Regions from separate parts of the Atlantibacter sp. genome, predicted to be linked through region 1. Evidence: predicted binding sites of a transcription regulator. Region 1 holds the regulator's gene; each other region holds the start of a gene.

What was found. The regulator CRP, encoded in region 1, controls carbon source genes, mostly activating them, when cyclic AMP is high. The targets are predictions, from matches to a motif close to ATGTGANNNNNNTCACAT.
Region 2: RT120_RS20185 (PTS sugar transporter subunit IIC) is a predicted target of CRP. The motif match lies at 3,164-3,181, and genes of this name have one in related genera.
Region 3: focA (formate transporter FocA) is a predicted target of CRP. The motif match lies at 4,898-4,915, and genes of this name have one in related genera.
Region 4: RT120_RS16745 (sugar transporter) is a predicted target of CRP. The motif match lies at 3,238-3,255, and genes of this name have one in related genera.

The regions. Positions count from the first base shown of each region.
Region 1 covers NZ_DAMBQK010000007.1:12,774-20,661, forward strand. The annotation lists gene RT120_RS08640 (hydrolase) at 1-477, shown strand, start outside; gene RT120_RS08645 (YheU family protein) at 474-692, shown strand; gene RT120_RS08650 (phosphoribulokinase) at 802-1,668, shown strand; gene RT120_RS08655 (OsmC family protein) at 1,695-2,099, opposite strand; gene crp (cAMP-activated global transcriptional regulator CRP) at 2,403-3,035, shown strand; gene RT120_RS08665 (YccS/YhfK family putative transporter) at 3,083-5,179, shown strand; gene RT120_RS08670 (aspartate aminotransferase family protein) at 5,169-6,386, opposite strand; gene pabA (aminodeoxychorismate synthase component 2) at 6,472-7,035, opposite strand; gene RT120_RS08680 (putative adenosine monophosphate-protein transferase Fic) at 7,066-7,668, opposite strand; gene RT120_RS08685 (YhfG family protein) at 7,658-7,828, opposite strand.
Region 2 covers NZ_DAMBQK010000032.1:1,045-8,932, forward strand. The annotation lists gene RT120_RS20175 (diguanylate cyclase) at 1-719, shown strand, start outside; gene fhuF (siderophore-iron reductase FhuF) at 800-1,588, shown strand; gene RT120_RS20185 (PTS sugar transporter subunit IIC) at 1,619-2,962, opposite strand; gene RT120_RS20190 (YbaK/EbsC family protein) at 3,277-3,735, shown strand; gene bglJ (DNA-binding transcriptional activator BglJ) at 3,781-4,428, opposite strand; gene RT120_RS20200 (helix-turn-helix domain-containing protein) at 4,404-5,108, opposite strand; gene RT120_RS20205 (threonine/serine exporter ThrE family protein) at 5,934-6,710, shown strand; gene RT120_RS20210 (threonine/serine exporter) at 6,701-7,174, shown strand; gene dnaT (primosomal protein DnaT) at 7,300-7,845, shown strand; gene dnaC (DNA replication protein DnaC) at 7,848-7,888, shown strand, end outside.
Region 3 covers NZ_DAMBQK010000001.1:398,048-405,935, reverse strand. The annotation lists gene aroA (3-phosphoshikimate 1-carboxyvinyltransferase) at 1-656, opposite strand, end outside; gene serC (3-phosphoserine/phosphohydroxythreonine transaminase) at 728-1,813, opposite strand; gene RT120_RS01810 (DUF421 domain-containing protein) at 1,975-2,667, opposite strand; gene ycaO (30S ribosomal protein S12 methylthiotransferase accessory factor YcaO) at 2,806-4,569, shown strand; gene focA (formate transporter FocA) at 4,974-5,831, shown strand; gene pflB (formate C-acetyltransferase) at 5,881-7,888, shown strand, end outside.
Region 4 covers NZ_DAMBQK010000021.1:2,434-10,321, reverse strand. The annotation lists gene marB (multiple antibiotic resistance regulatory protein MarB) at 1-70, opposite strand, end outside; gene marA (MDR efflux pump AcrAB transcriptional activator MarA) at 112-486, opposite strand; gene marR (multiple antibiotic resistance transcriptional regulator MarR) at 504-938, opposite strand; gene RT120_RS16750 (MarC family NAAT transporter) at 1,203-1,874, shown strand; gene RT120_RS16745 (sugar transporter) at 1,955-3,160, opposite strand; gene tdcB (bifunctional threonine ammonia-lyase/L-serine ammonia-lyase TdcB) at 3,688-4,680, shown strand; gene tdcC (threonine/serine transporter TdcC) at 4,705-6,039, shown strand; gene tdcD (propionate kinase) at 6,093-7,301, shown strand; gene pflB (formate C-acetyltransferase) at 7,343-7,888, shown strand, end outside.

The DNA of each region.
Region 1 (7,888 bases):
CCGTTTGTGCTGGAACATTGCTGCTACCATATGGAAAAAGGCTTTTCCCGGGTCTATCAGCACTACCTGTTGAATTTGCTTAAGGCCAATGCCTCGCGCAAGCTGCTGGCTTATCCGGGTACGCTGCCGGTAGATATAGCCCAGTTGAAAGGGATCCGCCGCCTGCGTGAATTCGACGATTTGATCACCTCAAAAGCCCACGGTTTTGACGACGCCATCGATTATTACCGGCGCTGTAGCGCGATGCCGCTGCTGGCGTCGATTACCCAGCCTACACTTATCATTCATGCGCAGGACGACCCGTTTATGGATAGCCACGTTATCCCAGATATCGCCCAGCTACCGGCCAATATCGAATACCAGTTGACCGAATATGGCGGGCACGTGGGATTCGTAGGCGGTACCGCCCTGCGTCCGAAAATGTGGCTTGAAGCGCGCATTCCCGACTGGCTCACACCTTATCTGGATAAACCATGATTATTCCCTGGCAATCCCTCGACCCGGAAACGCTTGAAAACCTCATTGAAGCTTTTGTCTTGCGGGAAGGCACCGATTATGGTGAACATGAACGCTCGCTCAGCGATAAAGTCTCTCAGGTAAAGCACCAACTGGAACGCGGCGACGCGGTTCTGGTGTGGTCGGAACTGCATGAAACGGTCAACATCATGCCGCGCGATCAGTTTCGGGGGTAAGACCGCTCGCTGAACAATAAAAACCACTGGCGGCAGATCAGACCGCCAGAACTCATTCGCCTTGCACGGGTCTTATTTTCACGTCGCTACCCTAAGGAGTTGTTCCGCTATGTCTGCCCAACATCCGATCATCGCCGTTACCGGCTCCAGCGGGGCCGGGACCACCACCACCAGCCTCGCCTTTCGTAAGATTTTCGCCCAGCTCAACCTGCATGCCGCTGAAGTGGAAGGGGACAGCTTTCATCGCTATACCCGCCCTGAAATGGATATGGCGATCCGCAAAGCGCGCGACGTGGGCAGGCACATCAGCTATTTCGGGCCGGAGGCCAACGACTTTGGCCTGCTGGAACAGACTTTTAATCAGTACGGGCAAACCGGTACCGGGCAATCGCGTAAATATCTGCATACCTATGACGAAGCCGTACCCTGGAACCAGGTACCGGGTACTTTTACCCCCTGGCAACCGTTGCCCGAACCCACGGACGTGCTGTTTTACGAAGGGTTGCATGGCGGCGTGGTGACGCCCCATCATGATGTCGCGCGCCATGTGAATTTGCTGGTGGGCGTGGTGCCGATCGTCAACCTGGAATGGATCCAGAAGCTCATCCGTGACACCAGCGAACGCGGGCACTCCCGTGAAGCGGTGATGGATTCGGTCGTGCGTTCGATGGAAGACTACATCAACTTCATCACGCCGCAGTTCTCGCGTACCCATATTAACTTCCAGCGTGTCCCCACCGTTGATACATCAAACCCGTTTGCCGCGAAGGCAATTCCTTCGCTGGATGAGAGCCTGGTGGTGATTCACTTCAGGAACCTGGAAGGGATCGATTTCCCCTGGCTGCTGGCCATGTTGCAGGGCTCATTCATTTCCCACATCAATACATTAGTGGTGCCAGGCGGGAAAATGGGGTTGGCGATGGAGCTGATCATGCTGCCGCTGGTAAAAAGAATCATGGAAGGGCGAAAAATTTAAGGCGGCAACGCCGCCTTATTAAGCACTTATCCTTCAATCACTTCGTAGGAATGGGTGACGTTCACCGCTTTTTCCAGCATCAAGGCGACTGAACAATATTTCTCTGCCGACAGATCTACCGCACGGGACACCGCCGCGTCTTTTAACGCTTTACCGGTCACGATGAAATGCAGGTTGATGTGGGTAAAGTAGCGCGGCGCTTCTTCACGGCGCTCGGAGGTCAATTTCACCTCGCAGTCGGTGATGTCATGACGTCCTTTCTGAAGGATCGACACCACATCAATGGCGCTGCAACCGCCCGCCGCCATTAATACCATTTCCATCGGGCTGGGCGCTTTGTCACCGGAGTTGCCGTCCATTAAAACCTGGTGTCCTGAGGCGGACTCACCGAGAAAAGTTAACCCTTCTACCCACTTCACTCTTGCCTGCATTTTGGTTACTCCAGTGTTTCAAAATTACTGACAGATTACGCGGCTGTAACAAAACGCGCAACGGATGAGAGCCAGGTCAAGCTGAAACGAGACAATAGGAGACACTCACGTAAAGCTATGCTAAAACAGTCGGATGCTACAGCGATACATTGATGTAATGCATGTGTGCATACGACCACACCTATTACAGGCCACAGGACGTTAAAGGCCCCTTCTCCGGCCAGGAGAAGAGACGATTGCAAAAACCCAGAGGGTTATTATTGTTGCTCTCTGGAGTCAGCTTAAAACAGAGGATAACCGCGCATGGTGCTTGGCAAACCGCAAACAGACCCGACTCTCGAATGGTTCTTGTCTCATTGCCATATTCATAAGTACCCATCGAAGAGCACGCTGATTCACCAGGGTGAAAAGGCGGAAACGTTGTATTACATCGTTAAAGGCTCCGTGGCAGTGCTGATTAAAGATGAAGAGGGCAAGGAAATGATCCTCTCTTATCTGAATCAGGGCGATTTCATCGGCGAACTGGGATTGTTCGAAGAAGGTCAGGAACGCAGTGCCTGGGTTCGCGCCAAAACGGCGTGTGAAGTGGCAGAAATCTCTTATAAAAAATTCCGTCAGCTGATTCAGGTTAACCCTGACATCCTGATGCGTCTGTCTTCGCAGATGGCGCGCCGTCTGCAGGTGACGTCAGAGAAAGTGGGCAACCTCGCCTTCCTTGATGTCACTGGCCGCATCGCACAAACGCTGCTGAATCTGGCCAAACAGCCGGATGCCATGACCCACCCGGATGGTATGCAGATCAAAATTACCCGTCAGGAGATCGGCCAGATCGTCGGCTGCTCCCGCGAAACCGTTGGCCGCATTTTGAAAATGCTTGAAGATCAAAACCTGATCTCCGCCCACGGTAAGACCATTGTGGTTTACGGTACCCGCTAAACCCTGCGAAACGGCGTGGCAACACGCCGTCTCATCCGATCTCACCCATGTGGCGACGCCTGATCTACCACCCCGAAATCAACTACGCACTTCGTCAAACCCTGGTGTTGTGTTTGCCTGTGGCGGTGGGTCTGGTTCTGGGCCATCTGCAACAAGGTCTCCTGTTCTCCCTCGTTCCCGCCTGCTGCAACATCGCTGGCCTGGACACCCCGCACAAGCGCTTCTTTAAACGCCTGGTTATTGGCGGGTCACTGTTCGCGCTCAGCAGCCTGGCGATGCAGTTACTGCTGCTTAACGCCGTGCCGCTGCCACTGGCGCTCTCCGGGCTGGCGCTGATCCTGGGCGTAACGGCGGAAATCAGTCCGCTTCATGCTCGCCTGCTCCCGGCGTCGCTTATTGCAGCGATATTCACACTCAGCCTGGCGGGCTATATGCCGATGTGGGAGCCGCTGCTGCTGTATGCCTTGGGCACGCTGTGGTATGGGCTGTTTAACTGGTTCTGGTTCTGGGTGTGGCGCGAACAGCCGCTGCGCGAAACCCTGAGCCTGCTGTACCGCCAGTTGGCGGAATATTGCGAAGCCAAATACAGCCTGCTGACCCAGCATACCGATCCGCAAAGCGCGTTGCCGCCGCTGCTGGCACGCCAGCAAAAAACCGTCGACTTGATTACCCAGTGTTATCAGCAGCTACATATGCTGTCGACCGGTAAGCATCACGGCTATAAACGCCTGCTGCGCACTTTCCAGATCGCGCTGGATTTGCAGGAGCATATTTCCGTCAGCCTGCATCAGCCCGAAGAGGTGCAGAAACTGGTGCGCGAAAGCCACGCCGAGGCGGTGATCCGCTGGAATGCCCAGACGGTGGCGGCCCGCCTGCGGGAACGCGCCGACGATATCCTGTATCACCGTTACCCGAAGCGCTTTGAAATGGATAAGCAGATTGGCGCGCTGGAAAAAATTGCCCGCCAGCACCCCGATAACCCGGTGGGACAGTTCTGCGAATACCATTTCAGCCGTATCGCCAGAGTGCTGAAATCCCAGCGTCCACTGTATTCGCGCGATCTGATGGAAGATAAGCAGCGCCGCCTGCCCGTGCTGCGCGCGTTGAAAAGCTATCTGTCATTGAAGTCCACCGCCCTGCGCAGTTCCGCCCGTATCGCGGTGATGCTGAGCATTGCCAGCCTGGTGGGTAGCGCCCTGCACCTACCGAAACCCTACTGGATTTTAATGACCGTGATGTTCGTGACCCAGAACGGCTACGGCGCCACGCGGGTGCGTATTCTCCACCGAGCGGGCGGCACCATGGCCGGGCTTATCATCGCCGGGATCACTCTGCACTATCACGTTGCCGATGGCTACACCCTGCTGGCGATGTTGGTCATCACCATCGTGAGCTATCTCATCATCCGCAAAAATTACGGCTGGGCGACTATCGGCTTTACCGTCACGGCGGTGTATAGCCTGCAACTGCTCTCCCTGAGCGGGGAGCAGTATATTCTGCCGAGACTGATTGATACCTTGATTGGCTGCCTGATCGCCTTTGGCGGCATGGTGTGGTTGTGGCCCCAGTGGCAAAGCGGCCTGCTGCGTAAAAACGCTCACGATGCGCTGGAGGCAGACCAGAAAGCGATACGCTTGATCCTCAGTGACGACCCGCAACCTACGCCGCTGGCCTGGCAGCGCATGCTGGTCAACCAGGCGCATAACGCGTTGTACAATTCGCTGAACCAGGCGATGCAGGAACCGGGATTCAATACCCGCTATCTGGAAGAGATGAAGCTGTGGGTGACCCACAGCCAGTTTATCGTCGAGCATATTAATGCGATGACCACTATGGCGCGGGAACACACCATGCTGACGCGTGACCTGGCGCAGCGCTATTTGCAGTCCTGCGAAATTGCGCTCCAGCGCTGCCAGCAGCGGCTGGAATATGACGAGCCGGGGGAAACCAAAGACGCGGTGATCCTGGATATGCCGGAAGCCCTGTCTCAGGGGCCGTTAAGCGTGCTGGAACAGCATCTCCAGCGGATACTCGGCCATCTCGACACCATGCACACCATTTCGTCAGTAGCATGGCGTCAGCGGCCGCATCATGGGATCTGGCTAAACCGGCGGCTCAATAATCCGAAAGCGGTTAACGACTGACTTTCGCAACGGCCTGCGCGAAGCGCGTCATGCCTTCATCGATATCGGCACTTTCAACCACCAGCGATGGCGCGAAGCGCATCACATCCGGGCCAGCGTTCAGCACCATCACGCCCGCTTCTGCCGCCGCGTGCAAAAACTCACGCGCACGGCCTTTGTACTGCGGTTTAAGCTCGGCGCCAATCAGTAGCCCCATGCCGCGAATGTCGCTGAACACGTCGTACTGCGCGTCAATTTGCTCAAGATGCTTCACGAACTGGGCACGTTTTTGGTTCACGCCAGCCAGTACATCCGGGGTATTGATGATATCGAACGCCGCGCCGGCTACCGCACAGGCTAACGGGTTGCCGCCGTAAGTGGAGCCGTGAGAGCCTACATGGAACGCCGAGGCGATATCCTGAGTGGTCAACATTGCACTGATCGGGAAACCGCCGCCCAGGGCTTTGGCGCTGGTGAGGATATCCGGCGTCACGCCGTAATGCATGTAAGCGAACAGATCGCCGGTACGGCCCATGCCGCACTGCACTTCATCAAACACCAACAGCGCCTGATGTTTGTCGCACAACTCGCGCAGGCCCTTTAAGAATTCCGGGGTCGCCGCCGTCACGCCGCCTTCGCCCTGAATCGGCTCCACCACAATGGCGCAGGTGTGATCGTCAATCACTGCTTCCACCGCATGCAGATCGTTAAACGGCACGTGGATAATATCTGCCGGTTTCGGGCCGAAGCCGTCAGAATATTTCGGCTGCCCGCCGACCGACACGGTAAACAGCGAACGGCCATGGAAAGCGTTATGGAAGGCGATGATTTTGGTTTTATACGGGCTGTGGCGGGTAGAGGCGTAATAGCGCGCCAGTTTGAACGCGGTCTCATTGGCTTCGGTGCCCGAGTTCATAAACAGTACGCGCTCGGCAAAGGTCGCGTTGATAATTTTGCGACCCAGGCGCAGCGCTGGTTCATTGGTAAACACGTTGCTGGTGTGCCACAGCGTTTCGCCCTGGTTTTTTAATGCCTCCACCAGCGCCGGATGGCAGTGACCCAGCGCCGTGACCGCAATCCCGCCGGCAAAATCAACGTACTCTTTACCCTGCTGATCCCATACGCGGCTGCCCTGCCCTTTTACCGGGATAAACTCAGCCGGTGCATAGACTGGCAGAATAACGTCGTCAAAAGTCGCCCGGGTAATTGCAGTCTGTTCATTTGCCATCTTATGCCCATCCGTTTATGCAAAATCTTAATTGAAAATATAAGCACAAAATATGCATAAAAAATCAATTAATGGCAATAAAAAATCAGCGGCGTAAAAAGTTGGCAAGCAGCGCGTGGCCCTGTTCGCTGAGAATGCTTTCGGGATGAAACTGCACACCCTCCAGATCCCACTCGCGATGGCGAATGCCCATGATTTCATCCTCCGCGCTCCAGGCGGTGACGTCGAAGTCGTCCGGCAGCGTGGCGGGGTCAATCAGCAGGGAGTGATAGCGCGTCACGGTGAGCGGGTTATTCAGCCCGTGAAACACGCCGCTACCGTTATGGCGAATCGCTGAGGTTTTGCCGTGCATCACCTGACGGGCGCGAATAATCCGTGCGCCAAACGCCTGGCCTATGGCCTGATGCCCAAGGCAGACCCCGAGGATCGGCAGCTTACCCGCGTAATCACGAATCACATCCAGAGAGATGCCCGCTTCATTGGGGGTGCAGGGGCCGGGGGAAATGACAATTTTTTGCGGCGCGAGCGTGGCGATGTCGGCAACGCTGATTTCATCGTTGCGCTTAACCACCACCTCTGCGCCGAGTTCGCAGAAATACTGGTACAGGTTCCAGGTGAACGAATCGTAGTTATCAATCAGCAGTAGCATGGCGGCTCCGAAAAAATGAACCGCGCTATTCTACTCACTTTCCCGTGCTTCACTCACCACTTTGCTGAATATCAAGACCAGCGGCTCCAGATCGCCCATCGCGCCAGCCTGGTTTGCTTCACGCCAGAACGGCGGGTCGATATCGCGCCAGTCGAGACTATACCCGGCATGAATCGCCAGTTGCTCAAAGAAAATGCGCTGGCTCAGGCCAGAACCCAGGCGGAACGGGTGCAGCACATTAATCTCGCAATAGTAGTGCGCCAGCCGCTGGATAAATTCCGGCGCGGCCAGCCCTGCCAGATACCCTTCGTCTTCCAGATCCTGGAACAGGTCGTTGCCCTCTTTCTCGATATAGCCGAAATGGCAGAAGCGGGTATCGCCCTGGTAAATATCCACTTCACGCAACTCGCCCGCCCAGTCGAACACGTCCTGGAACAGGTGACGGTGGATAGCACAGAGATGGGGCAACCCGCGTGGGATCGGCCCCAGCGGCAACGTGGCGGCACGCAGCGCAACCAGTTCCAGCATCGCGGCATCCAGACGCTGCGCCTGGCGGATAGTAAGGCGGTTTTTCAGTACATCCAGACCGGCATAGAGATACGGATCGCGCCCGTCGCCAAATTTATCGCTCATATTGCCCCCTGACTTCCTGAAGGCGTTGCTCGGCTTCGTCTGTGGTTAACTCGATTAGCGGGATATCGCGTCCCTCCAGGCGCAGGCTGGCCTGAAAGTTGCCGTTTCGCTTTTGCTCCCAGAGACGGGATTTCTGTTTATCGGTGAGTTTTTTAGACATAGCGCCTCCCTGATCGTGACCGTATTTGCCACAAGTATAAGCAGCAAATCACAGACACGC
Region 2 (7,888 bases), on a different contig from region 1:
TTAATAACCTTAAAGCATTTATTTGCCATTGCCTGCCGGTGATCCTGACCGTGGTATGGCTGGATCAGGGGCAACACACTATCCGCATGCTGTACGCCGTGGCGCTACCGATGGTGGGTATTGTGATCCAGCATCTTATTCAGAAGCGCAACGACGCATTTGCCCAGGGCCTGATGTTTAAGCTGATGGAAGAGAAAAAAACGCTCACCGATTTAAGCATGGTCGATCCACTCACTGGCCTGTATAACCGGCGCGGCTTTCAAAACCGGCTGGAGAACCTGTTTGCATTAGGGTCGGAACGTAACGTGGTGGTGGTGCTGGATATCGACCACTTCAAGGCTTACAACGACCATTACGGCCATATGATGGGCGACCAGGCGCTGGCCCGCGTGTCAGCGGCCATCCGCGATGCGGTGCGTTCGCGGGATATCGTGGCGCGCTTTGGCGGTGAAGAGTTTCTGGTGTTATTAACCAATACCGATCTGGAAATGGCACGCAAAACCGCAGAGCGGATACGCCAGCGGGTGTTTGATCTGCGTATTCCCCACCGTTTTAATGCCGAGGTCGCCACTAATGTGACCATCAGTATTGGCCTCGCCCCAATGCACGAACGAGATTTTAACGACGCATTTAAGCTTGCGGATAAAGCCCTGTATAAAGCCAAGCATCTGGGGCGCAACCATATTCTCACCAGCGAAGAGATGGAAACTGAACAGTAGCCGATGAATCCGCTTGCCATCGGCAAAACCCATCGTTAGGATTGGCAATCATTATCATTTAGATTTGCTATTCCGTACATATGGCTTACCTTTCGCTTCAGTTGGAAAACGCTGCCGTCGCGTCGCCTGCCCCATTTAACGATACGGGAATGCTCGCGGACGCGCTCCGTCACGCCCTGCGCGAGCACCATCCGCATTTACTCGACACCGTAAAGTTTGATGAACCGACGCCCATCAATGCGCTGACGCTGTCGCACTGGGCGCAGCCTGGTACGTTAAACGCCCTGATGACGACCTATGGCGATCATCTTTACGCCCAACATATTGAACAGGCGTGGGAAGTAAAACCGCTGAAGTCACTGTGGGCGCAATGGTATGTGGGCCTGCTCACGCCTGCGCTGATGGCAATTGTGCTGACGCATCCGCAAGGCTTGCGTCTTTCCCCGGATGTCATTCGGGCGCGTTTCCATGAAACGGGCCGTGTGGAATCGTTCTGGATTGATGTCTACCCGTATCCCGAATCGGCGAGTCTTAGTCTACGCGAGCGGATGGAATACCTGGTCGGCAATGTGCTGATGCCGGTGGTCGACGCGCTGGAAGAAAGCGGCGATATCAACGGGCGCCTGATATGGAGCAACACGGGCTATCTGATCAACTGGTTCCTGGGCGAATTAAAGCCGCGCCTGGGTGAAGCCGCCTGGCAGTTGCTGCGCCAGGCCTGCTTCTTTGAAAAAACGCGTCTGGATGGACGTGACAACCCGCTCTATCGCACCGTTGTACCGCGTGAAGGATTACTGGTGCGCCGCACCTGCTGCCAGCGTAACCGTCTGCCTGGCGTTCAGCAATGCGGCGACTGCACGCTGAAATAATCAGCCCGCGTCCCGCACGGGCTGGCAACCTCACGCTACCTGCTGACTATCGGCCTCCTGCGCCTGGCTTTCCGCCGCTTCCTGCGCCAGCAGCTGTTTTTCATACACTTTGAAAAACGGGTAGTAAATAATGGCAGACACTACCGCCAGTACAATCACCAACAGCGCGGCCCGGTAATCCCAACCCAGCGCCCAGGCACCGCCAATTGGCGCTGGCGCAGTCCAGGGCACCACCGAAATTACCCGGCTAATCAGATCGAATTTCATAGCCGCCCAGGCAAGCACTGCATTAACCATCGGTGCCAGCAGGAACGGGATAAAAAACACCGGATTCATGACAATCGGCGTACCGAAGATAACCGGTTCGTTGATGTTGAACAGGCTGGGCACCACGCTCAAACGCCCAATCGCCCGCAGATGCGCTGAACGGCTTCTCAAATAACAAATCACCAACCCCATAGTCGCGCCTGAACCACCGACCACGATAAAAAAGGTCCAGAACGCCTCCATAAAGATATGCGGCAAGGGTGCGCCCTGCGCCAGCGCGGCCTGGTTTGCGGCAAGGTTGGTTAGCCAGAACATTTGCAGCATCCCGGACACAATCGCCGCACCGTGAATGCCGGCAAACCACAGCAGATGGCCGATAAGTACCGCCAACAAAATTGCCGGTAACGAATCTGCTGCCGCCACCAGTGGTTTAAAGATCGACATGATCGCTTGTGGGATCAACATATCGAACTGCGACTGGATCAGCAGGCTGAGCGGGTAAAGCGTAAGCACGACCACCAGCACCGGGATCAGCAAGTCAAACGAGTTCTTGATCATCGGCGGCACCTGATCAGGCAGGCGAATGCCGATATTGTGCGTTTTCAAAAAACGCATCATCTCAACGCAGTAAATTGCCACCAGAATGGCGGTGAAAATGCCGGTGCCGCCAAGGCTATCTCCTGGCAACGCGCCTTTGGTTTTCGGCGCGGCTACCAGCAAAAACGCCATCAGCGACAGCATCGCACCCATAAAGGGATCAAGCTGGTAGCTCTTCATGTAGTGTTTGCCGAGGTTATAAGCAATGGCCACGCAGATGTAGATCGACATGATCCCCATAGTCATATCAAACGGCGACAGGATCTGCCCCTCGAATTGTTTCGCCAGCGCCAGCCAACTACGGGCGAAACCCCAGGTCGTATCCGGTGAAAAAGGCGGATAGGCAAAAACCAACAGGAACGAACCCACGATCATAAACGGCATAGCAGAAATGAAGCCATCACGGATGGCCATAACGTGGCGCTGTGAAGAAATACGCACGGCGACAGGACTGACATAGTTTTCTACAAAGCGGAAGATGACATTGAATGCAGCATGATTGGCAGACATCGCAGTTCTCCTGTCAGGCGATGAAATGCAGATGCCAGCACCATGACGACCACTGTGCATCCTTTCCCATACACCCTGCGTAAAGCACGGTAAAAGAGAGGGTTAGAAGCGACTAATCGAATGAATCAGAAAAAGATAACGAACTCAGTATTAGTCCGCCCCACCCGGCCTGCAACCGGTTACAGTGTCCACTTTTTGTCATTGTGAAGAAGATCGCTAATTGGTCTGGTGTTAACGGCAGGTGAAAGATTGTCAATTTACAAGCGCAAAGCCGCTGTGCCAGATTAATGGGCGACATGATGCAGGAGCCCATAATGAGTATTGAGTCTGTACGTAAATTTTTAGCTGAGTACGCCCCGGATATCGACATCATCGAATTAAACCAAAGCACGGCGACGGTAGCCCTGGCAGCGGCCGCGCATAACGTTGAGCCCGGTCAAATTGCAAAAACGTTATCGCTGAAAGTGAAAGAAGAGATTATCCTGGTCGTCGCAAAGGGTGATGCGCGGCTGGATAATAAAAAACTTAAGGCTACTTTTGGCGCTAAGGCGCGCATGCTGAATAGCGATGAAGTCGTCACATGGACGGGACATCCCGTTGGTGGGGTATGCCCATTCGGGCTGGAGCACCCTCTCACGGTTTATTGCGACGTTTCGCTGCAAACGTATCAGGAAGTGTTACCCGCAGCGGGCGCCATCCATAGCGCCGTACGTATTTCTCCCCAGCGGCTGGCGGAACTCACCGCCGCGCATTGGGTTGATGTGTGTCAGTAAGACTCGCGCAATGCATTATTCAGGCCCGGTCCCGGCCTGAATAACTTACAAAAAGTTATTGCGATAGCGCAGGATATCCGCCGCATCTAACAGCCCGGCATCATTATTTACACCCAACTTCAACATGGCATTAAATTTATGCGCGCGTATCGTTTTGATGTTTCTCTCAAGACAGGATGCGATCTGCGAAACAGAATAACCATCTGTTAAATAGCGTAGGATGACGCGCTCGGTAGGACTCAGCAAGCGCGGGCTATTGCTAATATACCAGTGGTTGGCGCTGTTCTCGGTAGCGCGCCCTGAATCATTCAGCAATGCTGAAAGCTCGTCATAGAAGCGCACCACCGGCGAATCCTTATTCACTACGCCGCTGATCATCGTTTGCGACAGCTGGGTAATTAATTTCGCTTCGTCAGTACCATTCACCATAACAATACGTTTCAGGCTCGGCTGTACGGAGGCGATTTCACTAAATAATTGCAGACAATCCCGGCGATGTTCCCGTGATCCGGACAGCGAAAAAATAACGCCGTGAAACGGGATATGCGTACGCATTTGCATAAACTCATCCCGGTTGTTAAAAAAGGTGACGCGGTATTGAGATTGCTTAGCAAAAAGCGCTTTCATTCCTGCGGCAATTAATGCGCAGGTTTCTATTACCGCAATGTTTAGTTCACTGCCATATTGTTCCATTGTTGTGTTTCCCTGTGCATAGATAATAAATTCAACTCCTTTAACCCCTGGAAGCTATTTATCCATCCATACATTTCAGCATTGGATTTCAGCGCCAGGCGACGCATTGCACTGTGTTTTTGAGCGCTAATGGTTTTATTACTTTTCTTAAGTAGTTGGGCTATCTGGTTGATACCCCAACCTTTTGCTAACAACCGTAAGACTTGTTTCTCTGAAGCCGTTAATAACGGCGTGTTTTCATCATCACTGTTGCTATCCTCTTTGATGGCCAGGAGTGAATGGCTGATCCGTTCGACTTTCTGGCTCCCCAGGAAAATGGCATTGGCGATGGTTTCTGTGGATTCGCACGTTGATAGCAACGTGGTTTCTGGGCGCATCAACCATTCGACCGCTTTGGCAAAACATGCCCTGGGAACTAAAAACACCCAGTGAACCTCCCGGAAACGGGAGATCAAGGAATAGTAAATATCGCATTCACGGGCAAGTTTATGCTCGTCGCCACCCAGTTCAGCGATAACTACCGAGGCTCGCATTAATTCGCTGTTACCGATGTTTTTCACATCAGTAAAATGCACCAGTCCCATTCGTTCGATATGACTATCGACGACTTTCTGAAGTCCCGTATGCATTAAAGGCGTTTCGCTAACGACAATTCCTTGCCTGTTGTAAATGGGCAACACACTTCCTCCATGAATATTTTATAAATATTCTTATCCTGTATGATTTAAGCTTTTACAATATTGTAATTAATAGATTGAGTTTACTCTCAGGCATCGAAAAACCGCAGAGCGCGAATGCATTCTGCCTGAGGCACGATTAACTTAAGAACATTCTAAAAATGCGCTTTCAAAGAGTCAATATGTAGAAATAAAAAGTGAATTAAGAATAAATTTATAACGAAAGAAAAGAGTTACAACCTGAAACCAATACTGTCCATTAATAAACATTAATGACTGTTACGCTCACCCTTAAAAGCCTTTAAATGGTTTTAAATTAATTAAATACATTATTTAAAAATAGTACTACCAATACATAATAGCTGAACAGGTTATCCATAATCATACAAAAGATTGTTAATAAATAACCACTTTTGATTTAACGATGTGAGTAATACCTCGTTTTATCGCTTTTTTGATAGCTATCCCTTTATTGAGGTTGGTTTACGGGCACCCCGCTAAAAAACCATCAGAAGCAGAAGAGCGAAAGCTGTCTCAGTCCAAATGATAAAAATAATTTAAAAAATAGATAACCCACCGATTACAATATTTTTTAAAAGCGCTTTACCTCTCTTTATTTAGCATGGTTGGCCCAAAAAGCCTGCCCCTTCGAAACAAACCACCAAAAGATCTTTTGGTTGCAAAACTTCGCAAGATTTACGCCTTATCCAGATCCAGCAAGCTAATAACTTTCTGCTGAAAAATTGATCCTGATGACTAAATGTTATGCTGACCGATATGTTAAAACCGTTCTCTTCTCTTTTTGTTGTCGAGTGTTTTGCCTGAACCATGGAACAAGAAGTCGTTACGCAGCGGGAAGTCACCCGCTTATGTATTCAGTGCGGTCTGTTTTTATTACAGCACGGTGCCGAAAGTGCGCTGATTGAAGAACTGTCGACCCGGTTAGGGTTGGCATTAGGTATGGACAGCGTGGAAAGCTCTATTTCTGCAAATGCCATCGTGCTGACGACCATTAAGGACGATCAATGCCTGACTTCAACGCGCAAAAACGTCGATCGCGGCATTAATATGCATGTGGTCACTGAGGTTCAACACATCGTGATTCTGGCGGAGCATAAACTCATCGATCTCCCAACGGTGAAAAAACGCTTTAATCAGATTAAGCCATTGCGCTATCCGCGCTGGCTGGTGGTCACGATGGTGGGGCTGTCCTGCGCCTGCTTCTGCAAACTAAACAACGGCGGTTGGGATGGCGCGCTGGTGACCTTTATCGCCAGCGCCGTGGCCATGTATGTGCGCCAGGTCTTTACCCAGCGCCACCTGCACCCGCAGATCAACTTTTGTCTGACGGCGTTTGTCGCCACTACGGTATCCGGCTTGCTGCTTACGCTTGCCCCCTTTCTTCACACCTCAACCGTGGCGATGGCCGCCAGCGTATTATTGTTAGTGCCCGGTTTTCCGCTGATCAATGCCGTGGCGGATATGTTTAAAGGCCATATCAACACCGGCCTGGCGCGCTGGGCGATGGCAAGCCTGTTGACGCTGGCGACCTGTATTGGCGTGGTGATGGCATTATCACTGTGGGGGCTGCGCGGATGGGCGTAATCGATTTTATCCTCGCGCTGCTTCAGGACATGCTGCTCTCTGCCATTCCGGCGGTAGGATTCGCGCTGGTATTCAACGTGCCACAGCGGGCGTTGCCGTGGTGTGCGTTATTGGGCGCGATAGGTCATGGTTCGAGGATGGCGATGATGACGGCGGGTTTCAATATCGAATGGAGCACGTTTGTCGCCTCAATACTGGTGGGCATTATCGGCATCCGCTGGTCGCGCTGGTATCTGGCGCATCCCAAAGTGTTTACCGTCGCCGCCGTGATCCCGATGTTCCCGGGGATCTACGCTTATACCGCCATGATCTCCGCTGTAAAACTTAGCCACTTCGGCTACAGCGACCCGCTGATGGTGGCGCTGGTCACCAACTTCCTGAAAGCCTCTTTTATTGTCGGCGCGCTATCCATTGGCCTCTCGCTGCCGGGATTATGGTTATACCGCAAAAAGCCCCGCGTCTGATCGTCATGAATGTCGGGGGAAGCGTCAAAAGCATCCCCCGACTGTGCTACTATGGAAAGTGCATCGCCAGCCAGGACTGATGCTTGTCAGCCCGTGTAGTTAACCGCCTGTTTTGAGAACGTTTTATGTCTTCCAGAATCCTCACACCTGACGTTATCGGTATTGATGCCTTTTATAACGACCCGCAAGGCGCGCTATCTCGCGCTGACAGCGGGGCGCTGGCGGTCTTTAAAGATAACGCCCCGGCATTTTACGCCGTATCGCCTGCCCGCATGGCGGAACTCATTGCGCTTGAAGCCCGGTTAAACGCGCCGCAGTCGGATGTCGCCCTGGAAGATCAGCTGTTTGATGAACTCACCGCGCAAAGCCATCCGGTGCCGGTGCCGCTGGGCAAATTCGCCATGTATCCGGCATGGAAACCCGATGCCGATTTCCAGCGTATGGCGGCGCTGTGGGGCGTTAACTTAATCCAGCCGGTGACCGACGAAGAACTGGCGACGTTTATCAGCTACTGGCAGGCGGAAGGCAAAGTCTTTCATCATGTACAGTGGCAGCAGAAACTGGCGCGCAGCGTGCAAATCAGCCGGGCCAGCAACGGCGGCGCGGCGCGACGCGACGTTAACAGCGTGCCGCAACCCGATAACAGCATTCCCGATGGATTCAGAGGCTAACGATGAAACACGTCACTGACCTGATGGCGCGGCTGAAAAAGAT
Region 3 (7,888 bases), on a different contig from region 1:
CCGTTTTCAACGTCCACGCCGAAGGTTTTCATCAAATGCAGGGTAATGTCGATATAGGGTTTGGACACCAGATCGCCTTTGATGGTGATAACCGTGTCCTGCTCCGCCAGCGGTGCGGTCATCAGCAGCGCCGTCAAAAATTGGCTGGAAACGCTACCATCAACCTCGACGTTGCCGCCGCTAAAACCGCCGCGCAGGCGCAGCGGAGGATAATGTTCCTGTTCCAAATAATCTATCTGCGCGCCGCCCTGGCGCAGTGCATCCACCAGATGGCCAATAGGACGCTCTTTCATTCGCGGCTCGCCGGTGAGCACGATGTCGTTGTGCCCCAGGCACAACGCCGCCGCCAGCGGGCGCATGGCGGTGCCGGCATTCCCTAAAAACAGCTCCAGCTCGCCTTTTGCCTGGAACGCGCCGCCCAGCCCGGTGACTTCGCAACGGCGACGGTCATCGGACAGTACATATTCAACGCCCAGCGCTTTCAGGGCGTTCAGCATATGACGGACGTCATCGCTGTCCAGCAGGTTGGTCAGCACCGTTTTGCCTTTGGCTAAGGCAGCAAGCAGTAATGCGCGGTTGGAAACGCTCTTCGAGCCGGGAAGGTTGATGGTGCCCTCAACGTGCGCGATGGGCTGTAAAGTCAGGGATTCCTGCATGCAAAAAATTCTCGATCGAGGTAATAAAAGCCCCGCAGACAGGCTGCGGGGAAGAAAAACAATAACGAGGATTAACCGTGGCGACGCTCAAAATCAATCATAAAATCGGTCAGCGCTTTTACGCCTTCCAGCGGCATCGCGTTATAGATAGAGGCGCGCATCCCGCCGACCACGCGGTGCCCTTTCAGCGCATGCAGACCGGCTTTAAATGACTCGTCGAGGAACAGCTTATCGAGGTTGCTGTCAGCCAGTTGGAACGGCACGTTCATGCGCGAGCGGTTGGCGCGGGCCACGTCATTACGGTAGAAATCGCTGTTGTCGATAACGCCGTACAGCAGATCCGATTTTTGCTGGTTGATGCGGTCCATGACGTCCACGCCGCCCTGCTGCTTCAGCCATTTAAACACCAGGCCGGAGAGATACCAGGCGAATGTCGGCGGCGTGTTGAACATCGAATCGTTTTCGCTCAGCACGGTGTAGTCGATGATCGACGGGCAGACGGAGTGCGCTTTACCCAGCAGGTCTTCACGCACGATAACAATCGTTAACCCTGCCGGGCCGATGTTTTTCTGCGCACCGGCATAAATTACGCCGTAACGGGAAATATCAATCGGATGGGAAAGAATGGTGGAGGAGAAATCAGCGGTTACGATGGCGTCGCCGAAGTCCGGCGTTTCATTAATGGCGATACCGTCGATGGTTTCATTCGGGCAATAGTGCAGGTAAGCGGCGTCTTCAGAAAGCTGCCATTCGTTCATCGGCTTGATGGCGCGTTTACCGTCGACGGTAATTTTGGCATCGATGACGTTCGGCTTAAGGTATTTATGCGCTTCTTTTACCGCGCTGGCTGCCCAGTAGCCGCCGTCCACATAATCGGCGGTAGTTTTATTGCCCAGCAGGTTGAGCGGGATGGCAGAAAACTGTCCGCGTCCGCCGCCGTGGCAGAATAAAACTTTATAATTAGAGGGGATATTCAGCAGATCGCGAAAATCTTTTTCCGCCTCTTCTGCGACCGCGATAAACGGTTTGCCGCGATGGCTGACTTCCATTACCGATGTACCCAATCCCTGCCAGTCGCGTAATTCCTGCTGTGCCAAAAGCATTACATCTGCCGGTAACATCGCCGGACCCGAACTAAAATTGTAGACCTGAGTCATTTCCCCTCACCACGCATAACAATAAGTTTTTCCTGTGGCTATCGGTTTTATCACTCAGCGAGTACGGCTGCAATGGCTAATCCCCGCCGGGGGCAAAACGTGCGCTTTATCACACGGCAGATTATGCCAGGCGGGAAGCAGAACACCGAAATTTACACTGTTCAGGTGACGCGGCAGGCGCGGCTGGCTTTAACCCACTGGTTATGCGCGCAGCGCGGACACATTAATTTATCTCCGGCTTTCATCGCGATCACTTCGCTACAGCGCGTGCAGGCGTAGTCTCCCGCGTCAGGCATGATTTTAAACGCTGGTTTATGGGAGTCCGGCAGAATGGGCAATCCGGGCCTGACATTCTCATCCGCGTAAAAATAAACGCTCAACTGCCCGTTGGTTTCCTGTATGGCTAATTTCACCTGTCCGAGCTGTTCCACGCCGCTAAGCCGCAGTTCCATAAAGTATTCAAACTCGGTCATGTTCTCTTTGCGAAGATTGTCCCAGGCGAGCTCGCCCTCTTTCACCACAATCATCGGCTTGCCTTCGAGCAGATCTTCCAGTTTCTCGCTGCGCGCCATCAGCCACATCACCAGCCGGTAAAGCGCGCCGAGCGAAATAAACACCACCAGCACCGGGATCATCGGCACGTCGTCATAAAACGCCACGTCACCCGCAGCAGAACCCAGCGTCAGGATGATCAGCACTTCAAACAGCGACATCTGGCGCACGCCGCGCCGCCCGGTGAGTTTCAGGAAAATAAACACCAGCACAAAGGTGTATAAGCTGCGCAGCGCGACTTCGCCGAGGAATTCAAAGGGGACCTTGTCAAAAGCCATCCGTTGCAAATCAAATGCTTTCATTTTTATTGGCCTTTACAGTACCTTGCTGAAAGTAAGCATAGCGCGAACAATTATTTTTGCCCGCTACGGCGGGAAGATGGCACCCGCAACACAAAACCCGTATCATTGCGCGCTTTGCGTACGATAAAAGTGACTCTCATGACTCAAACCTTCATTCCCGGTAAAGATGCTGCGCTGGAAGATTCCATCGCTCGCTTTCAGCAACAGCTCACCGACCTCGGCTTTAATATTGAAGAAGCCTCCTGGTTAAACCCCGTCCCGAACGTCTGGTCAGTGCATATTCGCGATAAAGACTCCGCGCTATGCTTCACCAACGGGAAAGGCGCCACCAAAAAAGCCGCGCTGGCCTCCGCGCTGGGCGAATATTTTGAACGTCTGTCCACCAACTATTTCTTCGCCGATTTCTGGCTGGGTGACACCCTCGCTAACGGTCCGTTCGTTCACTATCCCAACGAGAAATGGTTCCCGATCCCGGAAGACGACGAACTGCCAGAAGGCATTCTGGACGATCGCCTGCGCGCCTTTTACGATCCGGACAATGAACTCACCGCCAGCATGCTGATTGATCTGCAATCCGGCAACGCGTCGCGCGGTGTTTGCGCGCTGCCGTTCACCCGTCAGTCTGACCAGCAGACCGTGTATATCCCGATGAACATCATCGGCAACCTGTATGTCTCCAACGGTATGTCCGCAGGTAACACCGCTAACGAAGCGCGCGTGCAGGGCTTGTCTGAAGTGTTTGAGCGTCATATCAAAAACCGCATTATTGCCGAAAGCATCAGCCTGCCGGAGATCCCGCAGGAGGTTCTGGCGCGCTATCCGGGCGTGGTGGAAGCCATTGCTAAACTCGAAGCCGAAGGTTTCCCGATCTTTGCCTATGACGGCTCGCTGGGCGGCAAATACCCGGTGATCTGCGTGGTGCTGTTTAACCCGGCAAACGGCACCTGTTTTGCCTCGTTTGGCGCGCACCCGGATTTCGGCGTGGCGCTGGAGCGTACTGTAACCGAGCTGTTGCAGGGCCGCGGCCTGAAGGATCTGGACGTGTTTACCCCGCCGACTTTCGATGATGAAGAAGTGGCGGAACACGCTAACCTGGAAACCCACTTTATCGATTCCAGCGGCCTGATCTCATGGGATATGTTCAAACAGGATGCCGATTACCCGTTCGTCGACTGGAGCTTTGCCGGCACCACCGAAGAAGAGTTCGCCACCTTAATGGCCATCTTCAAATCTGAAGATAAAGACGTGTATATCGCTGACTACGAGCATCTGAGCGTTTACGCCTGCCGCATTATCGTGCCGGGCATGTCCGATATCTATCCGGCAGAAGATCTGTGGCTCGCCAATAACAGCATGGGCGCTCATCTGCGCGAAACCATTCTGGCACTGCCGGGCAGCACGTGGGAAAAAGAGGATTACCTCAACCTGATCGCTCAACTGGACGAAGAAGGCCATGACGACTTCACCCGCGTGCGCGAGCTTCTGGGACTGGCGACCGGCAAAGACAACGGCTGGTACACCTTGCGCATCGGCGAGCTGAAAGCGATGCTGGCGCTGGCGGGCGGCGATCTGGAACAGGCGCTGATCTGGACCGAATGGACCATGGAGTTCAACGGGTCGGTATTTAACGCTGAACGCGCTAACTACTACCGCTGCCTGCAAACCCTGCTGCTGCTGGCGCAGGAAGAAGACCGCCAGCCGTTGCAGTACCTCAATGCGTTTGTGCGTATGTACGGCGCCGAAGCGGTAGAAAGCGCCAGCGCGGCGTTGAGCGGCGAAGCACCGTTCTACGGCCTGCAAGCGGTGGATGCCGACCTGAAAGCCTTCCCGGCGCATCAGGCGCTGCTGGCCGCGTATGAGAAACTACAGCGCGCCAAAGCGGCTTTCTGGAAAGTGTCTTAACCTGAAGTCACTCAAAAAACGTATGCGATTGTGCATACCTCAGCTATATTACGGGGCGATTTAATTGCCCCTTTTTTTTATTTTGGCGTTAATTATTTCAAATGTAATTTTAAAGTTAAATATGAGTGAACATTCAAAGTCATTACTGGCTTTTAGTGTTACTTATTTTAATAAATACTCCATATTAATTAACTGTTGGCTATGAGGCGGAGCGGTGTCATTCAACTTAAATAATAAACTTTAAAAATTATTTTTAGCTTTATTTTCATAAGGTTAACGCAAAAATTTGCAATAACACCACGTTTTGCAGGTCTACAACTCCGGCGAGATATGATCGATATCAAATTTTGCTGTATAATGCTTTGTTAGTATCTCGTCGCCGATTAAATATAGAGAGAGTTAGTGTGAAAGCTGACAACCCTTTCGATTTATTACTTCCCGCTGCCATGGCAAAAGTTGCCGAAGAAGCGGGTGTCTATAAAGCAACGAAACAACCGCTGAAGACCTTTTATCTGGCGATCACTGCGGGCGTCTTTATCTCCATCGCGTTTGTTTTCTACATTACTGCCACCACCGGTACTGCGACCATGCCTTACGGCATCGCAAAACTCATCGGCGGGATGTGCTTCTCTTTAGGCCTTATTCTATGCGTGATTTGCGGCGCGGACCTGTTCACCTCTACGGTGCTGATTGTGGTCGCTAAAGCGAGCGGCAGGATCACCTGGGGCCAACTGGCGTGTAACTGGCTGAATGTCTATATCGGCAACCTGATAGGCGCGTTATTGTTTGTACTGCTGATGTGGCTGGCGGGCGAGCATATGGTCGCAAATGGCGGCTGGGGTTTAAATGTTTTACAAACCGCTGACCATAAACTCCACCATACTTTTATCGAGGCCGTCGCGCTCGGTATTCTGGCGAACCTGATGGTGTGCCTTGCGGTATGGATGAGCTACTCTGGCCGTAGCCTGTTCGACAAAGCGTTCATCATGATCCTCCCTGTTGGCATGTTCGTCGCCAGCGGGTTTGAGCACAGTATCGCAAATATGTTCATGATCCCGTTTGGTATTGTGATTCGTAACTTCGCCAGCCCGGAATTCTGGACCGCTATCGGTTCCTCACCGGACAATTTTTCTCATCTGACTGTGATGAACTTCATCATTGATAATCTGATTCCGGTTACGATCGGCAATATCATCGGTGGTGGTTTGTTAGTTGGGTTGACGTACTGGGTCATTTATCTGCGCGGCGACGACCACCACTAAGGTCGGCTCGGGCAGAAAGAAAAAATCCACTTAAGAAGGTAGGTGTTAAATGTCTGAACTTAATGAAAAGTTAGCCACAGCCTGGGAAGGTTTTGCCAAAGGTGACTGGCAGAATGAAGTTAACGTCCGTGACTTCATCCAGAAAAACTATACCCCGTATGAAGGTGACGAATCCTTCCTGGCTGACGCCACGGAAGCGACCACTTCCCTGTGGGACAAAGTTATGGAAGGCATCAAACTGGAAAACCGCACTCACGCGCCAGTTGATTTCGATACCGACCTGGCTTCTACCATCACCTCTCATGACGCTGGCTACATCAACAAGAGCCTGGAGAAAATCGTTGGCCTGCAAACTGATGCTCCGCTGAAACGTGCGATTATCCCGTTTGGTGGCATCAAAATGGTTGAAGGTTCCTGCAAAGCGTATGACCGCGAGCTGGACCCGGCTCTGAAAAAAATCTTCACCGAATACCGTAAAACCCACAACCAGGGCGTGTTCGATGTCTACACTAAAGACATCCTGAACTGCCGTAAATCTGGCGTGCTGACCGGTCTGCCGGATGCCTATGGCCGTGGTCGTATCATCGGTGACTACCGTCGCGTTGCACTGTACGGTATCGACTTCCTGCTGAAAGACAAATACGCGCAGTTCCTGTCTCTGCAATCCGATCTGGAAAACGGCGTAAACCTGGAAGCGACTATCCGTCTACGTGAAGAAATCGCTGAACAGCACCGCGCTCTGGGTCAAATCAAAGAAATGGCAGCGAAATATGGCTGCGATATCTCTGGCCCGGCGACCAACGCGCAAGAAGCGGTACAGTGGACTTACTTCGGCTACCTGGCTGCAGTGAAATCCCAGAACGGCGCGGCAATGTCCTTCGGTCGTGTGTCTACTTTCCTGGACGTGTTCATCGAACGCGACCTGAAAGCAGGCAAAATCACTGAAGCCGAAGCGCAGGAAATGATCGACCACCTGGTGATGAAACTGCGTATGGTGCGCTTCCTGCGTACCCCGGAATACGATGAGCTGTTTTCTGGCGACCCGATCTGGGCAACCGAATCCATCGGCGGTATGGGCGTTGACGGCCGAACTCTGGTTTCCAAAACCAGCTTCCGTTTCCTGAACACCCTGTACACTATGGGCCCGTCTCCGGAGCCGAACATCACGATTCTGTGGTCTGAAAAACTGCCGCTGAATTTCAAAAAATTCGCTGCGAAAGTCTCCATCGATACCTCTTCTCTGCAGTACGAGAACGATGATCTGATGCGTCCTGACTTCAACAACGACGACTACGCGATCGCTTGCTGCGTAAGCCCGATGGTTGTTGGTAAGCAAATGCAGTTCTTCGGCGCACGTGCAAACCTCGCGAAAACCATGCTGTATGCCATCAACGGCGGCGTGGACGAAAAACTGAAAATGCAGGTTGGTCCGAAATCTGAGCCAATCAAAGCAGACGTGCTGAAATTCGACGAAGTCATGGATCGCATGGATCACTTCATGGACTGGCTGGCTAAGCAGTACGTGACCGCGCTGAACATCATCCACTACATGCACGACAAGTACAGCTACGAAGCCTCTCTGATGGCGCTGCATGACCGTGACGTTATCCGCACTATGGCGTGTGGTATCGCCGGTCTGTCCGTCGCCGCTGACTCCCTGTCTGCAATCAAGTACGCGAAAGTTAAACCGATTCGCGACGAAGACGGCCTGGCTGTTGACTTCGAAATCGAAGGCGAATACCCGCAGTTCGGTAACAACGACGCTCGCGTGGATGACCTGGCGGTTGACCTGGTAGAACGTTTCATGAAGAAAATCCAGAAACTGACTACTTACCGCAACGCTATCCCGACCCAGTCTGTTCTGACCATCACCTCTAACGTGGTTTATGGTAAGAAAACCGGTAACACCCCGGATGGCCGTCGCGCTGGCGCTCCGTTTGGACCGGGTGCTAACCCGATGCACGGTCGTGACCAGAAAGGTGCAGTTGCCTCTCTGACTTCCGTTGCTAAACTGCCGTTCGCTTACGCTAAAGATGGTATCTCTTACACCTTCTCTA
Region 4 (7,888 bases), on a different contig from region 1:
TGGATTGCTCCGCCGCAGCACAGCCTGTCGCCAGTACCAGCAGGGCGCAGGCTGCTAAGACGTATTTCATGATTTCCTCAGTCACGTTCGAAACGCGAAGTTATTGCAGGTTTAATGATGGATTCGGTGTAAATACAGCGCATCGTTCGCGGTGGCATTCACGCGGAACTTATGCGGCGGCAGCGAAAAATAGTTTTTGAACGTGCGGGTTAAGGTTTGCTGCGATTCAAACCCATAGCGCTCCGCCAAAAACAGGATCGGTTCGTTGCTGCTTTTCAACTGCTGTGCGATTTCAGTCAGTTTGCGATTACGGATGTATTGGCCTAATGAATGGCCGGTTTCTTTTTTGAACATCCGTTGCAGGTGCCATTTCGAATAACCTGAGCGTTCGGACACCTTCTCCAGTGAAAGCGGGGACTCCAGATTCTCTTCAATCCAGTCCAAAATGCTATGAATCGTCACCGCATCATTGTTACGTCTGGACATCGTCTTATCTCCGTCGATTACGGCAGAACCTTCTTGAGCAGGTATTCAAGGGTTGCCACTTCTTCTGCCGTCATATTTTTAGTTAATTCTTGATGCAGGGTTTGCCCTACTAATTGATGACATTGCTCACACAGCGCAGCGCCCTCAGGCGTTAACTGGATCAGTACGCCGCGCTTGTCGTTGGGGTTCGGCAAGCGTTCGATCCAGCCTTTGCAGACCAGGCGGTCAAGCATGCGGGTCAGGGCGCCTAAATCTACCGATAGCACCTTTTTCAGCTCCACCGGCGTAATGGAACCTCCACAGCGTATGGAACACAGCACTTTGAACTGCGCGGCGGTGATATCCATCGGGGAGAGGTAGTCATTAAGCAAACGATCTTTTTTCTGATTCACCAGATGGATCAGGCGACCCAGCGGGATGATGTTATTAAACAGATCGTCGGGATGATTCACGGTGGTTGCCCAGGCAAGTAGATTAGTCACGGCAGATATTATTGCCCAGGCAAATATAAGTCAACTGAATGAAAAGAAGATGACACGATCTGCTAAAACGTTTCATAAGTTAAACTTTTAACGGCGAAATGTTACTCGCGCCAGAAGGGAGTTAGGCAGCAAACCGGGTTTGTAAAGAACACGACGAAACCTTACGCTTTGATGATGGTATCCCGGCGCGGGCCTCCTTATACTCCGCCTGCCATTCACAGGAAGAGGATTGATATGCTGGAATTATTTAAGGCTCTGGGGCTTGGGCTGGTGGTGCTGTTACCGCTGGCAAACCCGCTCACCACCGTGGCGCTGTTTTTGGGTTTATCCGGCCATATGAGCAGCGCCGAGCGCAACCGCACGGCGCTGATGACGTCGATTAACGTGGTGGTCATCATGCTGGTGGCGTGGTACGCCGGTCAGCTGGTGATGGATACCTTCGGCATTTCGATTCCCGGTTTGCGTATTGCAGGCGGCTTGATTGTGGCGTTTATTGGTTTTCGGATGCTGTTCCCGCCAGCTAAAGGCCATGAAGCCCCGGAGGTGCAGAGCAAAGCCGAAGAGATCCATCAGGAGCCGGACACCAATATTGCCTTTGTACCGCTGGCGATGCCGAGTACCGCCGGGCCTGGCACCATTGCGATGATCATCAGTTCCGCCTCCACGCTGCGCCATTCCGATGCGTTTCCGGCCTGGATTGTCGCCGTTGCGCCGCCGCTGCTGTTTATCATTATCGGCATTATTCTCTGGGGCAGTTTGCGGAGCTCCGGCGCGGTAATGCGCGTGGTGGGTAAGGGCGGCATTGAAGCGATATCACGCCTGATGGGCTTCCTGCTGGTCTGTATGGGCGTGCAGTTTATTATTAACGGCGTGCTTGAGATTGTGGCCAGCTATCACGGAGGGTAAGCAACCACCGGAGAAAATCCGCGCCCGCCTGGCCAGGCACCCGTGGTTCACCTGGCAGGCGAGCGTGATGAAACGCGTGCTTAGTTCGGGTTAACCTGGCGGGGCGGCTCTTCCAGCGACACCGGCCAGCGGCGAAAAATAATCACTGCCCAACCCAGCGCTGCCAGCGCGGGGATCGCGCCGATATAGCCCACCGAGTCCATTGAAAGATTCATGCTCACCAGGTTGCCGACCAGCGCGCCCGCGCCGATGCCAATATTAAAAATGCCGGAAAACAGCGACATCGCCACATCGGTGGCGTCCGGGGCCAGTGCCAGCACTTTCACCTGCATCCCCAGTGCGATCAGCATAATCGCCACCCCCCAGAAGGCGCACAGCGCGGTCAGCGACCAGGTGTTACGGCTGGCGGGCAACAGCAGAAGCAGGCAGCACACCAGCAAGGCTATCGCCATACCGATCAGCAGCGAGGCGTGCTGGTTGCCCAGTTTGCCGAAAATCACGCTACCGATAATGCCGGTAAAGCCCAGCACCAGCAGCATATATGTCGCGAAGTTTTCGCTCAGCCCCGCCACGGTCTGCACAAACGGCTCGATATAGCTGTAGGCGGTAAAGTGCGCGGTCACAACCACTACCGTCAGAATATAAATACTGATTAACGCCGGACGGCGGAACAATACCGGCAGGCTTTTTAATGAACCGGAGTGCTCGCTCGGCAGTTTCGGCAGCAGGCGTGCCAGACACACCAGGGTAATTAATGCGCCCATCCCGATGGCGAAAAAGGTGGTACGCCAGCCGAAGTACTGCCCGACCACGCGGCCAATCGGGATACCCAGCACGGATGCCAGCGCGGTGCCGGTGGCGATCAGGCTTAGCGCCTGGGCGCGTTTGCCCGCCGGGGCCAGGCGGATCGCCAGCGAGGCGGTAATCGACCAGAAAATCGCATGAGCGAATGCAATGCCAACGCGGCTGATAACCAGTACTTCAAAATTCCAGGCCAGAAACGACACAATATGGCTGGCGATAAACACCACAAACAGCGCAATCAACAGTTTGCGACGCTCAATCTGGCTGGTAAGCAGCATAAAGGGCAGGGACATCAACCCCACCACCCAGGCGTAAATCGTCAGCATGATGCCCGCCTGGGCGCTTTGCATACCAAAGCTGCTGGCGATGTCCGACAGTAAACCCACCGGCACAAACTCGGTGGTGTTAAAGATGAATGCGGCGACAGCAAGCGTAACCACCCGCAGCCACGCGGTTTTGCGTGAGACTGTGTTGTTTGTCATAGAGAAGTATCGCGATGGTTAAGAAATGGTGGGAGTACGGCGATCATAAAACCATCACTCCGGTGAATTCAATCTTTTTGTGACCCGAATCTCATTTTTAACTGCAAGGAAGGACGTGTAAAAATCGGCAAAACTTGCTTGCAGAAAAAACGTTGGCTGAAAAACATTCAGGCTGCTTATGATCATGAATTCACCCATAAGTAAATAATATGTTAATGATTGGTGAGTTGTGTAATTTATAATTTATTTAAAAGCGCTGTATTTAATTCACGAATTAACTTTCGATTTAAATTTAAACATATTGCTCCTAAAGAGGTATTACTATTTTTATTTAATTCGCATTAGTTAAATTAATCCGAAATTATTAAAATGTCGACCCCGTAGCATTTTCTTAATTAATTACTCTCCGAAAACATTGACCGGGGGCGTTTTGACGTGTGTGTCACATTAATGGTGGTGGATGTACCTTAGGATCGCCGCGTCTTGAAAATAAAACTCTGTATCAGACGGCTACGAAAGGATTTACCATGATAACCTACGATAATCTTCCACTGACCATCCATGACATAATGGAAGCCCGCACCCGTCTTAATGGGCGCATCTATAAAACCGGTCAACCGCGTTCCAATTATTTAAGCGAACGTTGCAAGGGAGAAATATTTCTTAAATTTGAAAACATGCAACGCACCGGGTCATTTAAAATTCGTGGAGCCTTTAATAAATTAAGTTCGTTAACTGAAGATGAAAAGCGTCAGGGTGTAGTCGCGTGCTCAGCAGGCAACCATGCTCAGGGTGTTTCTCTTTCTTGCGCCATGCTGGGAATTAACGGAAAGGTGGTCATGCCTTCCTGCGCGCCGAAATCAAAAGTGGCCGCAACCACCGATTATTCTGCGGAAGTGATTCTGCACGGAAATAGCTTTAACGAAACAATCGCTAAAGCCAGTGAAATTATGGAAATGGAAGGGCGCTTATTTATCCCGCCATTTGATGACGAAAAAGTCATCGCCGGCCAGGGCACAATTGGCCTTGAAATCCTTGAAGATTTATACGATGTGGATAACGTTATTGTGCCAATCGGCGGCGGCGGACTGATTGCCGGCGTAGCGCTGGCGATTAAATCCATCAACCCGCGCATTAATATTATCGGCGTACAGTCAGAAAACGTTCACGGAATGGCGTCTTCTTATTATGCCGGCCACATTACCAATCACCGTAATGCCGGAACGTTAGCCGACGGCTGTGATGTCGCGCGTCCGGGCATTTTAACGTATGAAATCGTTAAAGATCTGGTCACGGATATTGTACTGGTCACCGAAGAAGAGATTCGTTCCAGTATGGTTCACCTGATCCAGAGAAATAAAATTATCACTGAAGGGGCAGGGGCTTTAGCCAGCGCTGCATTATTAAGCGGCAAGCTTGATCATTATATCCAGGGTAAGAAAACCGTTAGCATTATTTCCGGTGGCAATATTGACCTGTCGCGCGTATCGCAAATTACCGGTCTTGAAACCACTCACTAATAATTTTTGTACAGGATACTTCAAATGAGTTTGGATAATACTGTTGTAACCGGTCAGAAAGCGTCGGGCTTCGCCTGGCGTAAATCTGACACCACGTGGACACTCGGTCTGTTTGGTACGGCAATCGGCGCTGGGGTATTATTTTTCCCGATTCGCGCCGGTTTCGGTGGCTTAATTCCAATTTTATTAATGTTAGTGCTGGCTTACCCGATCGCTTTTTATTGCCACCGCGCGCTGGCTCGCTTGTGCCTGTCCGGCAGTAACCCATCGGGCAACATCACCGAAACCGTCGAAGAGCACTTCGGTAAAACCGGCGGCGTGGTGATTACGTTCCTGTACTTCTTCGCGATTTGCCCGCTGCTGTGGATCTATGGCGTAACCATCACCAACACCTTTATGACGTTCTGGGTTAACCAGCTTGGCATGGAACCGTTGAACCGCGGCTTTGTGGCGCTGTTCCTGCTGCTGCTGATGGCATTCGTTATCTGGTTTGGTAAAGACCTGATGGTGAAAGTCATGAGCTTCCTGGTATTCCCGTTCATCGCCAGCCTGGTGCTGATTTCCCTGTCGCTGATCCCTTACTGGAACGGTGCGGTGATCGAGCAGGCCAGCGTCGCGGATATCTCCCTGCTGGGTCATGACGGTATTCTGGTCACCGTATGGTTGGGTATCTCCATCATGGTGTTCTCCTTTAACTTCTCGCCGATTGTCTCTTCTTTCGTGGTGTCTAAACGCGAAGAGTACGAAGGCGAATTCGGTAAAGAGTACACCGAGAAGAAATGCTCCCAGATTATCTCCCGCGCCAGCATGTTGATGGTCGCCGTGGTGATGTTCTTTGCCTTCAGCTGCCTGTTCACGCTGTCTCCGGCCAACATGGCGGAAGCCAAAGCGCAGAACATTCCGGTGCTGTCTTACCTGGCTAACCACTTTGCCTCTATGAGCGGAACCAAATCGACGTTCGCAACCGTTCTGGAGTATGCCGCGTCCCTGATTGCGCTGGTGGCGATTTTCAAATCGTTCTTCGGCCACTACCTGGGCACCCTGGAAGGTCTGAACGGCCTGATCCTGAAGTTTGGTTACCAGGGCGACAAAAACAAAATCTCTGAAAGCAAACTGAACACCATCAGCATGGTCTTCATCATGGGTTCCACCTGGGTTGTGGCTTACGCGAACCCGAACATCCTGGACCTGATTGAAGCTATGGGTGCGCCGATTATCGCTTCTCTGCTGTGCCTGCTGCCGATGTACGCGATTGGTAAAACCCCGGCGATGGCGAAATACAAAGGTCGTGCGGATAACTTCTTCGTGACCGTGATTGGCCTGCTGACCATCCTGAACATCGCTTACAAACTGTTCTAATCCCCACTCTATTAACCTCAAAGCCCACCCGAAAGGGTGGGCGGAGCAGTGTAATGAACGTAGATTCTGTAGTCCTTGTTATTAATTGTGGCTCGTCGTCGATCAAATTTTCCGTTTTAGACGTTGAGCATTGCGACGTGGTTCTCTCCGGCATTGCCGACAGCATTGGTTCTGACAATGCCTTCCTGGTGGTGGATAAAACCACTGAAATTAAACTTGCTGACAGCACCTACGACGCCGCGCTGGCGGCTATTGCCGGGGAGCTGGATAAGCGCCAGTTAATGGATGCGGTGACGTTAATCGGCCATCGCATCGCCCACGGCGGCGAGATTTTTAGCGACGCGGTGATCATCACCGATGACGTCATCAAGCAAATCAAGAAAGTCTCACCGCTGGCACCGCTCCACAACTACGCCAACCTGGCGGGTGTGGAAGCTGCGCGCCATCTGTTCCCCGGTTTGCCGCAGGTCGCGGTGTTCGATACCGGTTTCCATCAAACCTTAAAGCCTGAAGCTTATCTCTACGGTCTGCCTTATCAGTACGCAGAACAGCACGGCGTGCGCCGCTACGGATTCCACGGCACCTCGCACCGCTATGTCGCCAGCGAAGCCGTTGCGCTGCTTAATCTGGATGAGAACGATGCCGGGCTGGTGATTGCCCATCTGGGCAACGGCGCATCCATTTGCGCGGTGCAGGATGGTAAAAGCGTCGATACCTCTATGGGCATGACCCCGCTGGAAGGGCTGATTATGGGGACCCGCAGCGGCGATGTGGATTTCGGTGCGCTGGCCTATCTCGCGCGCCAGACCGGTCAGAGCCTGGAAGATCTGGAGCGGGTGGTGAATAAATCTTCCGGGCTGCTTGGCCTGTCGGGTTTGTCGTCGGATTTACGCGTGCTGGAGCAGGCGTACCACGACGGCCACGCGGGCGCACAGCGCGCGATTGGCGCGTTTGTCCACCGCATTGCCCGCCATATCGGCGGCCATGCCAGTTCGCTACGCCGTCTGGATGGGGTGATCTTCACCGGCGGGATCGGCGAGAACTCGGTGCTTATCCGCCATCTGGTGATTGAACGCCTGAAGGTGTTTGGCATTGAGGTAGACGAGGCCAAAAACGCCCAGCCGAACCGCGTGGGGCCGCGTGTGGTCTCTGGCGCACAGTCACGCGCCGTTGCGGCGGTGATCCCCACCAATGAAGAAAAAATGATCGCTCAGGACGCTATCCGCCTGGGCCGCCAGGTTTCACAGCCTGAATTTGCCTGATATCGAATTATTTAATCTGTACCGTACAGAGGGAGTTTGTAATGAAGGTTGATGTAGCGTTAAACGACACGTATCTCGACGCCTGGCAGGGCTTTGCTGGCTCTGACTGGCAGGAAACCATTAACGTCCGCGATTTTATTCAGCATAACTACACCCCGTATGAAGGGGACGAAAGCTTCCTCGCTGATGCGACGCCGGCTACCGTGCAGCTGTGGGAAAAGGTTATGGAAGGCATCCGCAAGGAGAACGCCACCCATGCGCCGGTAGATTTCGATACCAACGTCGCCACCACCATTACCGCCCACGGGCCGGGTTACATTGAGCAGCGGCTGGAAAAAATCGTCGGTCTGCAAACCGATCAGCCGCTGAAGCGTGCGCTGCACCCCTACGGCGGCGTGAATATGATTAAAAGTTCTTTCGATGCCTATGGCCGCGAAATGGACAAAGATTTCGAGTACACCTTCACTCATCTGCGTAAAACCCATAATCAGGGTGTATTTGACGTTTATTCCCCGGATATGCTGCGCTGCCGTAAATCCGGCGTGCTGACCGGCTTGCCGGACGGCTATGGCCGTGGGCGCATTATC